Terriglobus albidus: one gene and its partner. The protein of the gene in region 2 interacts with the protein of the main gene of each other region in a pairwise test. Links are inferred from orthologs where the notes say so. Each region holds a gene or a part of one and is shown on either strand. Other genes may lie near its edges.

What was found. Proteins that work in one complex are often made in the same cells at the same time.
Region 1: the proteins of FTW19_RS06905 (region 2) and lpdA interact in binary tests that used the Escherichia coli proteins (3 or more experiments, as listed by UniProt). The link is inferred for Terriglobus albidus from one-to-one orthologs.

The regions. Positions count from the first base shown.
Region 1 is NZ_CP042806.1:785,328-789,102, forward strand. What follows is about bases 1-2,936. They hold lpdA (dihydrolipoyl dehydrogenase), read left to right. Parts: upstream 1-728; coding sequence 729-2,144; downstream 2,145-2,936. Other genes in these bases: FTW19_RS03285 (AAA family ATPase), read left to right, coding at 1-99; FTW19_RS03290 (DinB family protein), read left to right, coding at 103-621; lipB (lipoyl(octanoyl) transferase LipB), read left to right, coding at 2,264-2,936. In the rest of the region: more of lipB, read left to right, coding at 2,937-2,995; FTW19_RS03305 (2-oxo acid dehydrogenase subunit E2), read left to right, coding at 3,137-3,775. UniProt on the Escherichia coli protein: Lipoamide dehydrogenase is a component of the glycine cleavage system as well as of the alpha-ketoacid dehydrogenase complexes.
Region 2 is NZ_CP042806.1:1,712,294-1,720,789, reverse strand. What follows is about bases 330-3,637. They hold FTW19_RS06905 (ATP-dependent helicase), read left to right. Parts: upstream 330-704; coding sequence 705-3,437; downstream 3,438-3,637. Other genes in these bases: FTW19_RS25730 (hypothetical protein), read left to right, coding at 3,508-3,637; FTW19_RS06910 (hypothetical protein), read right to left, coding at 330-474. Also shown: FTW19_RS06915 (TIGR00730 family Rossman fold protein), read right to left, coding at 1-55; more of FTW19_RS06910, read right to left, coding at 121-329; more of FTW19_RS25730, read left to right, coding at 3,638-3,663; FTW19_RS06900 (amino acid permease), read left to right, coding at 3,941-5,506; add (adenosine deaminase), read left to right, coding at 5,718-6,749; FTW19_RS06890 (hypothetical protein), read right to left, coding at 6,849-7,400; FTW19_RS06885 (hypothetical protein), read left to right, coding at 7,511-7,783; fabD (ACP S-malonyltransferase), read left to right, coding at 7,965-8,496. UniProt on the Escherichia coli protein: A helicase with DNA-dependent ATPase activity. Unwinds DNA duplexes with 3'-5' polarity. Translocates on single-stranded DNA with 3'-5' polarity. Initiates unwinding more efficiently from a nicked substrate than double-stranded DNA.

The DNA.
Region 1 (3,775 bases), 930 kb from region 2 along the record:
TGGGCCGATCGCCATCTCTATCACCTGCTACTTAACTCCTGCATGGGCATTGACGCAATGGTGAAGGCGACGATTGATGCGGCGGGAACCATTGGGTAGGTGATGCCTACGCTCGGCGAGCTGGAGGAGCAGAAGAAGCTGTTGCTGGCGCCGCTCTTAGAGTGGACTCCCGCACGGCGATCGTTCCGCGAGGAGCCCGAGGCCTGGTCTGCGACTGAGGTGGTCTGCCATCTGGCGAAGACCGAGGCTACGGCTCTGCGGGCGGCGCGTCAAAATATCGCGCAGCCGCATGAGGTCGAGAAACAGGACCGTGTCAACGTCCGATTTCTTCACCGGCTCTTCTCAACCGATCGCAGAGTGAAGGTTCCGGAGATCGCCAGCCATGTCCTCCCGGAGAACAACCCCGATTGGGACCAGGTTCTGACGGAGTGGCAAAGGACGCGGAAGGAGTTGGAGACCTTTCTCTCAACAACACCGGAGGGATTGCAGGGCGGCATTTTCCGGCATCCATCGGCGGGCTGGATGGACCTTTCCAGCATGCTCGACTTCTTCGCTGTGCATATGCAGCACCACTGCTTCCAGTTGGAGCGAATCGCGGCGGCATCGTCCCACATCCTATAGTTGTGCTGTTATCGGCCATGTCATATCGAAAATCGCACGGCAATGCCGGGCAGCGTAAAATGGTGACGTTTGTGTCATCCCACGTCTTGAAGTAAACGGAGATTCCCTTGGCAGATACGATCTTTGATGTTGCAGTAATTGGCGGCGGACCCGCGGGATACACCTGTGCGATCCGTGCGGCGCAGTATGGGCTGAAGGTGGCATTGATTGAGGCTACCGACAAGATTGGCGGTACCTGCCTGCATGTGGGTTGCATTCCCACCAAGGCCATCCTGTTCTCCGCCGAGGTCTACGATCACTTCAAGCACGCCAAGGAGTTCGGCCTGGAGACCACCGGCGAGGTCAAGGTGAACTGGCCCGCCGTCGTCGGCCGCAAAGCGGACATCGTCACCAAGCACACCAAGGGTCTCGACTTTCTGATGAAGAAGAACAAGATCACGGTGGTGCGCGGCTACGGCAAGCTGACCGGTGCGGCCAAGGGTGGCGTGCACACCATCGCCATCGAGGGCGGTAAGGAGTCGCAGGTCCAGGCCAAGAATGTTGTGCTGGCTACCGGTTCCGATGCCCGTATGCTCCCCGGCTACACCGCTGACGACAAGATCATGACCAACATCGAGATCCTCTCGATGGACTCGGTTCCAAAGTCGCTCGTAGTCATCGGCTCAGGCGCCGTGGGTGTCGAGTTCGCCTCCATCTTCCGCAGCTTCGGCTCAGAGGTTACGGTTATCGAGGCTCTGCCGCGTATCGTGCCGGCCGAAGACGAAGAGGTCTCCAAGGAACTGCTGCGCCAGTTCAAAAAGCGCGGCATCGACGTGCATCTCTCCGCCAAGGTCGACAAGATCGAAAAGACCAAGAGCGGCGTGAAGGTCGACTTCACCACCAGCGACGGCAAGCCTGCCGCGAAGGAAGCGGAGAAGGTTCTGGTCGCCGTGGGCCGCGCTCCCCGCACCGGCAACGTCGGTATCGATAAGACTAAGGTCAAGGTAGACCGCGGCTTCGTCGAGGTGGACGAGTACATGCAGACCGCCGAGCCAGGCGTCTATGCCATTGGCGACATCGTCATGGGCTTCCCGCAGCTCGCACACTCCGGTTCCACCGCCGGCATGCTGGTTGCCGCCAAGCTGGCAGGAAAGTATGCCAAGCCGATGAAGCGCAACCTGATCCCGGGCTGCACCTACTGCGAGCCGCAGATCGGTTCCGTGGGTCTGACGGAAGCCAAGGCAAAGGAAGCCGGCTACGACGTGAAGGTCGGTAAGTTCCCGTTCGTCGGCAACTCCAAGGCAACGATCCTGGGTTCGCACGACGGCTTCATCAAGGTAGTCGCCGATAAGAAGTACGGCGAGATCCTCGGCGTACACATCATTGGTCCGCTGGCCACCGACATCATTGCGGAAGCGGTGACGGCGATGGAACTCGAAGCGACCATCGAGTCCATGATGTTCACCGTGCACGCTCACCCGACCGTTGCCGAGGCCCTGCTCGACGGCTTCGCCTCGGTTGAAGGCATGGCAATCAACGTTTAGCGATTCGATTCGAAGGACATGGGGCTTTAGCTTCTGAGGATGGACCTCAGGGGCTAAAGCCCCTTGCCTTCTCCAGATGGTTGCGGCACGGCTGAAGCCGTGCCCTTAAGCAAGGCGCGATGCAGTACATTCACCTCCTTCAACTCGGACGAACCACCTACGCTGACGGTCTTGAGATCCAACGGCAGGTCATCGAGGCGCGCAAGCAGAACCGTATCGGCGATACGCTGATCCTGCTGGAGCATCCTCCCGTACTGACGCTGGGCCGCAACTCCCATCGCGAAAACGTCCTCGCCAGCGATGAACTGCTGGCTCGCAAGGGCGTGGAGCTGCACGAGATCAACCGCGGCGGCGATGTGACCTATCACGGTCCGGGACAGCTTGTCGGCTATCCCATCTTCGATCTGCGCGGCGACTGGCCGGGCAAGCGCGGGCCGCACCTTGGGCCAGTCGACTACATGCGCATGCTGGAAGAGGTCATCATTCGCGTCTGCCATGACTTCGGTGTGCTCACTCAGCGGGTGAAAGGCCGCACCGGCGTCTGGACCATCCCCGGCGGATCGATCCCGGAGAAGAAGATCTGCGCCTTCGGCGTGCATGTCTCCATGGGCGTCACCTCGCATGGCTTTGCATTGAATGTGACCACGGACCTTCGCGATTTCGATCTGATCGTGCCCTGCGGCATCACCGACCGCGCCGTCACCAGCCTGGAGTTGGAGGCGCCGGAAGGCCGGGAACCAGCGCCGACGCTGGCCAACGCAGCCAACTCGGCGGCACGTCACATGGGCCACGTCTTTCAACGGCAGATGCTGGCGGTGGACTCACTCGACGAGTTGATGAATATCGCCTAAATGTTCGTTTATCGGTTTGGGACGGTTTTCGAGCCTGTTTTATGCGGTATAGAATCGGGAGTTGCAGTGAGCTCCGTTCGCTGGACGGCCGCTCGACCTCAGTTTCACTTGTAATTTGAATTCACTTTCTCAAGGATCATCATGCCGACTGACGTAGTCATGCCCCAGATGGGCGAGTCCATCACCGAAGGCACCCTGACCAAGTGGCTGAAGAAGCCGGGCGACAAGGTAGAGCGCGACGAGCCGCTCTTCGAGATCTCGACCGATAAGGTGGATGCCGAGATTCCCTCGCCCGCAGCCGGCATTCTGACCGAAGTCAAGGTGCAGGAAGGCGCCACGGTCGGCGTGAACAGTGTCGTTGCCATCATTGCGGAAGAGGGCTCGGCAGTTGTCGCCGCTCCCGCTCCGGCTGCCGCTGACGATAAAGCTGCCGCTACCGAAGCCAAGCAGGAGCCCGCACAGAACACTGGTTCTGCGGCTGCTTCGGCTCCCGCTGCTGCGCCTGCTGCCGGTCCGGGTACAGACGTCGTCATGCCCCAGATGGGTGAGTCCATCACGGAAGGCACCATCACCAAGTGGCTGAAGAAGGTCGGCGACTCCGTCCAGCGTGACGAGCCGCTCTTTGAGATCTCGACCGACAAGGTTGACGCCGAGATTCCCTCGCCCGCAGCCGGTGTGTTGAGCGAGATCAAGGTAGAGGCGGGTGCGACCGTTGCCATCAATACCGTGGTCGCCGTCATCGGCGGAGGCGCGGGCAAGGCTGCCGCTGCTCCTGCTGCC
Region 2 (8,496 bases):
AGGCGCAAAAGACACAGATATTGCGGGAAGGCGAGATGGCTGCCGGCGAAGACATACTCCATTAGAGTACGCCTTCACCGCCAGCCATCCGGTAGGGGAGCGGATTGAGAAATGTGAACCTTAGTTCAACGCCAGGGTAGCGTTGTTCATGTCCTTGGAGAGCTGCACCATCAGGGTGCCAGCGGCGACCTTGTCGGTGGCAGTGTTGCTGTAAACACGGGTACCGTCAGCGGCTTCGAGCTGCTTGCTGCTCTTTGCGGCGATCGTCACAACGTCATCGCCGATACGAAGCTCGCGTGCCTCATTGGAATCGTTACGAACGGTGAACTTGATGGTCTTGCCGGCTTTCTTCATGGAGGTCTGTGTATCCGGGGTGCCCTTCTTGAAGAACGATGCGGCGTGCGCGGTAGGGGCCAAAGTCATGGCGGTGAAGGCGATTGCGAAAGCGGCGCGCGTAACAGTCTGACGGTTCATGTGAGTTCTCTCCTTTACGGTGGCTGATCGAATCTCATCTGGCCTAGGTTCAGGTGATTTCGTCACGCAGGAGGCATTACGCGGCCTGTTCCCACTTTGTTCCACCTTTTTTCGAAATTAATTTCGAGTAATTTTCTGCACTTTGCCTGCTAACGTCCGCTCGTCACGGCTGTCTTATATGCTCTTGTGCGCTGCGGCGGTAAACTTGATGCAGGAGTAGTTTTCTCGTCTTGCAGCATCTTCTCGACAAGTTGAATCCGCAGCAAAGAGCCGGTGTAGAGACCGTCGATGGCCCTGTGTTGCTGCTTGCCGGCGCCGGTTCCGGTAAGACCCGCGTCATCACGCACCGCATCGCGTACCTGATTGATCAACGGGGTGTCTCTCCTGATTCCATCCTCGCCGTGACCTTTACCAACAAGGCCGCGAAGGAGATGGAAGAACGCGTCCTCGCACTTCTGGGCCACGGCTCGCTCTCCAAACCTTCGATCTCGACCTTTCACTCGTTCTGTGTGCGCACACTGCGCCGCGATATCGAAGCGCTGCGTGTGAACAACGTCGGTCTCACCAAAACATTCGCCATCTATGACGAGACCGATCAGCAGGCCGTCGTGAAGCAGGCGCTGAAGCGGCTGGGCATCGATGACAAGCAGTTGAAGCCGCGTGTTGCCCTTGGACGAATCTCATGGGCGAAGAATCACATGATCGATCCGCAGGAGTACTTCCTCAACTCCGCCAATCCCCTGGAAGAGCGGATCGCACACATCTTCAAGATCTATAAACAGGAGCTGGCCAAAGCGAACGCGCTGGACTTCGACGATCTTCTGCTCGAGACCGTGCGCCTGTTCAAGTCCTCCTCAGAAACACGCGAGCGCTACAACCGCCGCTATCGCTACATCCTCATCGACGAGTACCAGGACACCAACCGTCCGCAGTACGAGCTGATGAAGATGCTCGCCGGCGATCATCACAACGTCTGCGTCGTCGGCGATGAAGATCAGTCCATCTATAGCTGGCGCGGTGCCGATATTCGCAACATCCTCGAGTTCGAAAAAGACTTTCCCGAGGTACAGACCATCCGTCTGGAACAGAACTACCGTTCCACCCAGGTCATTCTTGAAGCCGCAGGCGCCGTCGTCTCGAACAACACGCAGCGCAAGGGCAAGAACCTCTTCACCACGCGCGATGGCGGATCACTGATCGGCTACTACGAAGCTCCTGACGGGGAAAACGAAGCTCTCTTCATCGCCGATCGTCTCAAAAGCTATCTAAGGAAGGCTTCAGAAGCTGACGGCGAGGCGCGCTGCGCTATCCTCTACCGCACCAATTCGCAGTCACGTCTGGTGGAAGAAGCGCTGCGCCGTTACCAGATTAAGTACACGATGGTCGGCGGCTTCTCGTTCTACGAACGCTCCGAGATCAAAGACATGATCAGCTACCTGAAGCTGGTCCAGAATCCGCATGATTCCGTCGGCCTGGCACGCGTCATCAACGCGCCTGCACGGGGCATCGGCAAGACTACGATGGAGACGCTCGAGCGCCTGGCACTCGAGACCGGCATGTCCACATGGGATGCCATTGGCCAGGCCATCAAACAACGCCTGCTGCCGCAACGCGCCCTAACCGCGCTCGAAGGCTTCAAACGGCTGATCGAAGATGCGCGCGCCATGCTTGGTCCTGACTTTGCAGAGAAGCTCGCCGAAGATACGGCCGCCGCAACAGACGAAGATGTATCGTTTTCGTTCGCCGAAGCAGAAGCAGAGGTTGAAAACGAAGAGGCCGACACCTCCTTCGACACCAGCTTCAATTTCAACTTCAACTTCGACTTCGGCCCGACGGAGGAACAATCTTCCATCGCCCCGGAAAACGCACACGGTACCGAGGATGTCTCCTTCAATCCCTTCGCTCCGGTATTGGAGAAGCCCACTCCTGCGTCCAAAGCCGATGCTTCCAAGGAAGATGCCTCGACGGAAAAGCTTGAGACCAGCATCCGCGTCGACGGCTTCCGCGCGCCCGGAGATCCGGCGACACTTCCCGAGCTGATCAAGTTCCTCAACGACCGCTCCGGCTACATCCGTGCCCTTGAAGACGAAGGCACGCCCGAAGCCTTCTCCCGCATTGAAAACCTGAAGGAACTGGCCAATGCCGCCCAGGACGCCCAGGAACGCGGCGAGACCCTGGCCGACTTCCTCGACCACGCCGCCCTGGTCTCCGACGTCGACCAGTACCAGGCCGATGCCAAAGTCACGCTGATGACCCTGCATGCGGCCAAAGGCCTCGAATTTCCGCTGGTCTTTCTCTGCGGCATGGAAGAGGGACTCTTTCCGCACTCGCGTGTCCTGCAGGATCCCACTGGGCTCGAAGAAGAGCGCCGCCTCTGCTACGTGGGCATCACCCGCGCCATGGACACGCTGATCATCACCCGGGCACGCTACCGCCGCCGCTACGGCAATGACATGCCAGAGGCGAGCATGCCCTCGCGCTTCCTGGAGGAGATCCCCTCCCGGCTGATGGAGGACCTCGGCAGCCCGCGTCCCACCCCGTCCTGGTCGAGCGGCGAGAGCCGCTACGGTGGCGGACGCTATGGCCAGCAGCGGCGCGATCCCTATGAGGAGGGCGAACGCCACTACTCCTACGAGGACGAAGACCAGTCCGGCAGCCGCGGACGTCCACAGCAACGCTATGGCAGCGGCAGCGGGGGCGGCCGTTCCGGCTCCTCGATGGACAACATCGCCAGCTTCTTCTCCCAGCGCGGCCAGAAGGTCTCCCGCCCGAAGATGGACCTCCCTGAGCCTACCGGCAAGACCGGCATGGCCCGCGGAACCCGGGTCCGGCACCCCAAATACGGGGAAGGAATCCTGGTTCGGCGTGAAGGCGAGGGGGATGACGCCAAAATTACGGTAGAATTTCAGAAGCACGGCGTTAAGAAGCTGGTGGAGAAGTTTGCCCAGCTCGAACGCATCTAGGCCGCATCCAAGGGATTCCGCATCCAGGCGACCTGGGCGTGCAACGTTTTCAGAGAACAGAGAGAAGACATTGGCAAATACCAAGAGCGTTACCGACACAACCGAGCGCAAGAAACTGAAGCGCGCTGCCCGTAAGAAGGCGGCTCCCAAGGCCAAGCGCACCACCCCGCGCGGCTCCAACAAGCAGAAGGTCCGGAAGTTGTCACGCGGTCAGTCCAAGCGTTAATAAGCCGCACGCTCTTCCAACAAGCAGTCAAAGCAGGGCCCGCCTACGCAGCGGGCCCTGCTTTTTGCCGTCTGGAATCTCATTGCCTCCAGACCGATGGAGCATTTCTCCTAAGGGTGTGAAAGCGGAGTTTTGGCTGTTTGCGCCGTTTTCCTGCGAAGAAAACGGCATTCGCAGATTTATCCAAAGCTACAGTATTAGGAGAATTGCTCTAATCTTGCTGTAATCGAACCTGAACCGACACCACATCCGCAGGAGCACTTCGCTGGCCCGGCAAATCTTCGCCACTAAATCCATTGACAAGCTCATCGCTGAGTCAGAGCAACCGGAACGAAGCCTGAAAAAGACACTCGGCCCGGTCTCACTCACCGCGCTGGGCATCGGCGCCGTCATCGGCTCCGGCATCTTCACTGTCATTGGAACGGCCATCGGCGGCAATCCCTCCAAGTTCGCGGACTGGAAGGCTTCGCCCATCATCGATCTGATCCTGCATCACGGTTCGGTCGCCGGCCGCCCAGGCGCCGGCCCAGCCCTGGCGCTCTCACTGATTCTGGTCGCCATCGTCTGTGGCCTGACCGGCCTCTGTTACGCCGAGCTCGCCAGCATGATTCCGATCGCCGGCTCGGCCTACACCTACACCTACGCCACCCTGGGCGAGCTCATCGCCTGGATCATCGGCTGGGATCTCATCCTCGAATACGCCTTCTCGAACATGAGCGTCTCGGTCGGCTTCGCTGCACACGTCGTCGACCTGATCGACTGGCTCGGCATCAAGATGGATCCCAAGTGGCTCTCTCCGGCCTATCTGCCGCTTGGCCTGCAGGATCTTGCCGGGCACGATATTTACCAACCGGGCTGGCACTTTGGCTTCAATATTCCGGCCTTCCTCATCGTGCTGATCCTCACCGTGATCCTCGTCCGCGGTATCCGTGAATCCGCCCGGACCAACAACGTCATGGTGCTGGTGAAGATCTTCGCCATCCTGCTCTTCATCTTCTTCGGCCTGAGCTTCATCCATCCCGGCAACTACCACCCGTTCATCCCGAACGGCTTCCCGGGCGTGCTCGCCGGCGGCTCGATCATCTTCTTCACCTATATCGGCTTCGATTCCGTCTCTACCGCGAGTGAGGAGTGCCGCGATCCCAGGCGCGATGTTCCCATCGGCATCATCGCTACGCTGGTGATCTGCACTCTGCTCTACGTCGGAGTCGCCGCTATCCTGACCGGCATGGTGCCCTGGCAGTCCATCGCGGGAGATGCCGCTCCCGTGGTCACCGCGCTCAAACGCATCAGCCTCACGCCCGAAGGTCATCGCCTGCATTGGGTGCGTCTGGCGGTACTTCTCGGAGCCATCGTCGGCATGATCTCCTCCATTCTGGTCTTCCAGCTTGGTCAGGCCCGCGTCTGGTTCGCGATGTCACGCGATCGCCTGCTGCCCGATGTCTTCAGCAGCCTGAACCCGAAGTACCGCACCCCGGCCTTCGCGACCTGGTTCGCAGGCATCCTCGTAGCCATTCCGTCGGGCCTCTTCGATGTGGGCTCGTTCGCCGAGATGTCGAACATCGGAACCCTCTTCGCATTCGTTCTGGTTTCCATCGGCGTCATCGTATTACGGCGCCGTCAGCCGGAACGTCATCGCGGCTTCCGCGTTCCCTTCGGCCCGGTCATTCCCATCCTCAGCACCGTCTGCTGCCTGCTTCTGATGGCAGGCCTGCCGGCGATCACCTGGGTACGCTTCTTCGTTTGGCTGACGATCGGCCTTGTAGTCTACTTCTCCTACAGCCGCAAACGCAGTGAGTTCGCGCCCAAGGCAGAGAGCGTCGCTAGATTGCAGGAAAGGTGATTACCACGACCTTCGCATGCTCTCCACTGAGAGCGCGATACCGGCCAGCGGCATGTCCATCAACGTTGCCTGCTAGAGCATTTTCCCTGTTGCTGGGTATCCCGCTAGAGGAGTGCAGCGGCGTTTTCATTGCGGAAAACGCCCATAGATGCGGAAGCCCTACACGGCACCTACAGGGAAAAATGCTCTATTGCCCGGTACACTAACATTTATGCCGCAACGGCCTGCGTATCCTCTCGACCTCGAACCGCGCGACTGGCTCCGCCGACTGCCGAAGTGTGAGCTGCACCTGCACCTCGAGGGCACGATCGAGCCGGAGACTCTGGTCGAGCTCTCCCGCCGGCATGATGCCACTCCCCTTACGCTGGAACAGGCCCGCGCACTCTACCGGTACGACAACTTCCTTGAGTTTCTGATGGCCTTCAAGGCCGTGACCGAACGCCTGCAGACACCAGAAGACTACGAGCTGATCACCTACAACATGGTGAGCGCGCTGGCCGCCCAAGGCGTCGTGCATGCCGAGGCCTACGTCTCTTTCGGCATCATCTATTTCATCAAGCAGCTCGAAGTCGAGCCGTTCGTCGAAGGCATGGAGCGTGGCCGCCTGCGCGCCGAAAAAGACTTCGGCGTCACGCTGCTTTGGATCATCGATGCCGTACGCCACTTCGGCGTGGAGGAAGCCGCCCGCGTCTTTCGCAAAGCCGCCGAACTGCGCGAGCAGTACCCCAGCATCGTAGGCATCGGCATCGGCGGCGACGAAGCACGCGGCCCTGCCGATCAGTTCCGCGATCTCTATCTCGAAGCCAGAAAGGCCGGCCTGCGGCTGACAGCACACGCCGGTGAATCAGTCGGCCCGCACAGCATCTGGTCTGCCATCAACATCGGCGCGGAACGCATCGGCCACGCTCTCACCGCCACCCAGGATACGGAGCTTCTGGAGGTGCTCGCCGAAAAGCAGATTCCTCTGGAGCTGAACATCACCAGCAACCTGAAGACAGGCTGTTGCCCTTCGCTCGACTCCCATCCGGCACGCGACTACTTCCACTCCGGCCTGATGGTCACGCTCAACTCCGACGACCCACCCATGTTCGGCGCCAACCTGCTGGACGAATACATCCTCGCCCACGAGCAACTCGAGTTCACCCTGGAACAGATGCGCGAGCTCGCCGCCAACTCCGTAGAAGCCAGCTTCCTAGGCCCGGAACGCAAGCTGGCGTTGCTGCGGCGGGTGGAACAGTTCTAGAAAAGCGATTGAATAATTGAAGGATGGAATGATTGAATAACGCCGCTGCGCCTGACACGGACATCATTCAATTATTCAATAATTCCATCATTCAATTTCTCAGGGAGCAGGTACCATCACTGCATTCGGATCCACCTTCGGAATCCCGAAGTGACCGCTCAGATGCAATAGATCCAGCGGACGAAGCTGGCATGAGATCGAGATGAAACTCATCTGGCGAGACTGGCGGATCAGTACCGAGACATCGTCAATCTGTGCTCCGCTGAAGTGCATCCATAGATCGGTCCCTGTTCCGGGATCGCGCTGGTTTGCATTTACCAGGTGCTTCCACCCCGCGGCTTTGTACTCAGCGGCTACCGACGCCATCTGCTGCGGGTCATAGCCGATCTCGTCGCGGAAGTGATAGTTGGTTACGGTAATTCCGTGGATCGCCGCGGCAGCTCGGCGAGCGTCTTCATCCGCTATCAGCGAATCCGCGGAGTCCAACATTGCCTTGTCAAAGCTGAAGCTGGAGCGCGATCCGGCGGAGCCCATCATCTCCACCCCCTCGGGGATACGGTTCATCAAGGGTTGCTGCGCACCGGAGCCGGCGCTAAATGACAGAGCCAGCAGCGGTAATGCCAGAAAACGAAGCCAGGAACGCATCTTCATCACCTTCTTAAGAACCCGAAGTTGACGAGTTGGTTACTCATGGACAGAAAATTTCCCCGGAAACTAAGGCTTTCTGCAAGCCATGCCGATGGTGCGTTATGATGCATGGCATGAAGCCGTTTGGAAAGCGCCGCATTTTTGGCACAAGGCTCGATAAGATTCCTGCCGTAGTGATTGAATCTCTACCCAGCAGCGAGCCCTCGCGCTCGCGCGTGCTGAAGACCGTCGGCTGGGTCTCCGCCGGCCTCGGCGCCGTTGCTCTGGGCCTCTTCGTAGGCCGCGAGTTGCGCCAACGCTACAAGTTCAATCGCCGCACCCCTTACGACGCCTACTCGCACGCAGGCGACGAGATGCAGGATGTGGAGTTCGGCGTAGGAATCTAAAGGCAGGTTGCCAGTTAACAGTTTCCAGTTCACGCGTTAAGGCATGGGTAGAGTCGAGAATTCGATCTCTCCCATGCCTTAAGTATTTAACCGACCTACAGAAACCGCCACTAAGCCTCCAACTGGCAACTGGCAACCGTTAACTGGCAACTGTTGCTTCATTTACCATGCCCCTATGAGCATGCAAAAACTGGCTTTTCTCTTTCCTGGGCAGGGTTCCCAGGCGGTCGGCATGGGCCGCGATCTCTATGACAATTTTCCAGTCGCAAAAGCGGTCTTTGACGAAGCCGATGCTGCGCTTGGGTTTCCGCTCTCGAAGCTCTGCTTCGAAGGCCCGGAAGAGGAGCTGAAGCTCACGGAAAATACGCAGCCTGCGATCCTGACGGTCTCCGTGGCCGTCCTTCGCGTGCTCGAAGAGAAGGGCATTCGGCCGGCCATCGCCGCCGGACACTCACTTGGCGAATACTCTGCCCATGTTGCCGCCGGCACGATCAGCTTTGCCGACGCCGTCCGCACCGTAAAGAACCGCGGCAAGTTCATGCAGGAAGCTGTCCCCGCCGGCCAGGGCACCATGGCCGCGGTTCTGGGCCTGCCCGCCGCCACCATTGGAGAGCTCTGCACCCGCGCCTGGGATGAGACCGATTCGGTCGTCTCCGCCGCTAACCTCAACGCCCCGGAACAGACCGTGATCTCTGGCGCTATCAAGGGTGTGG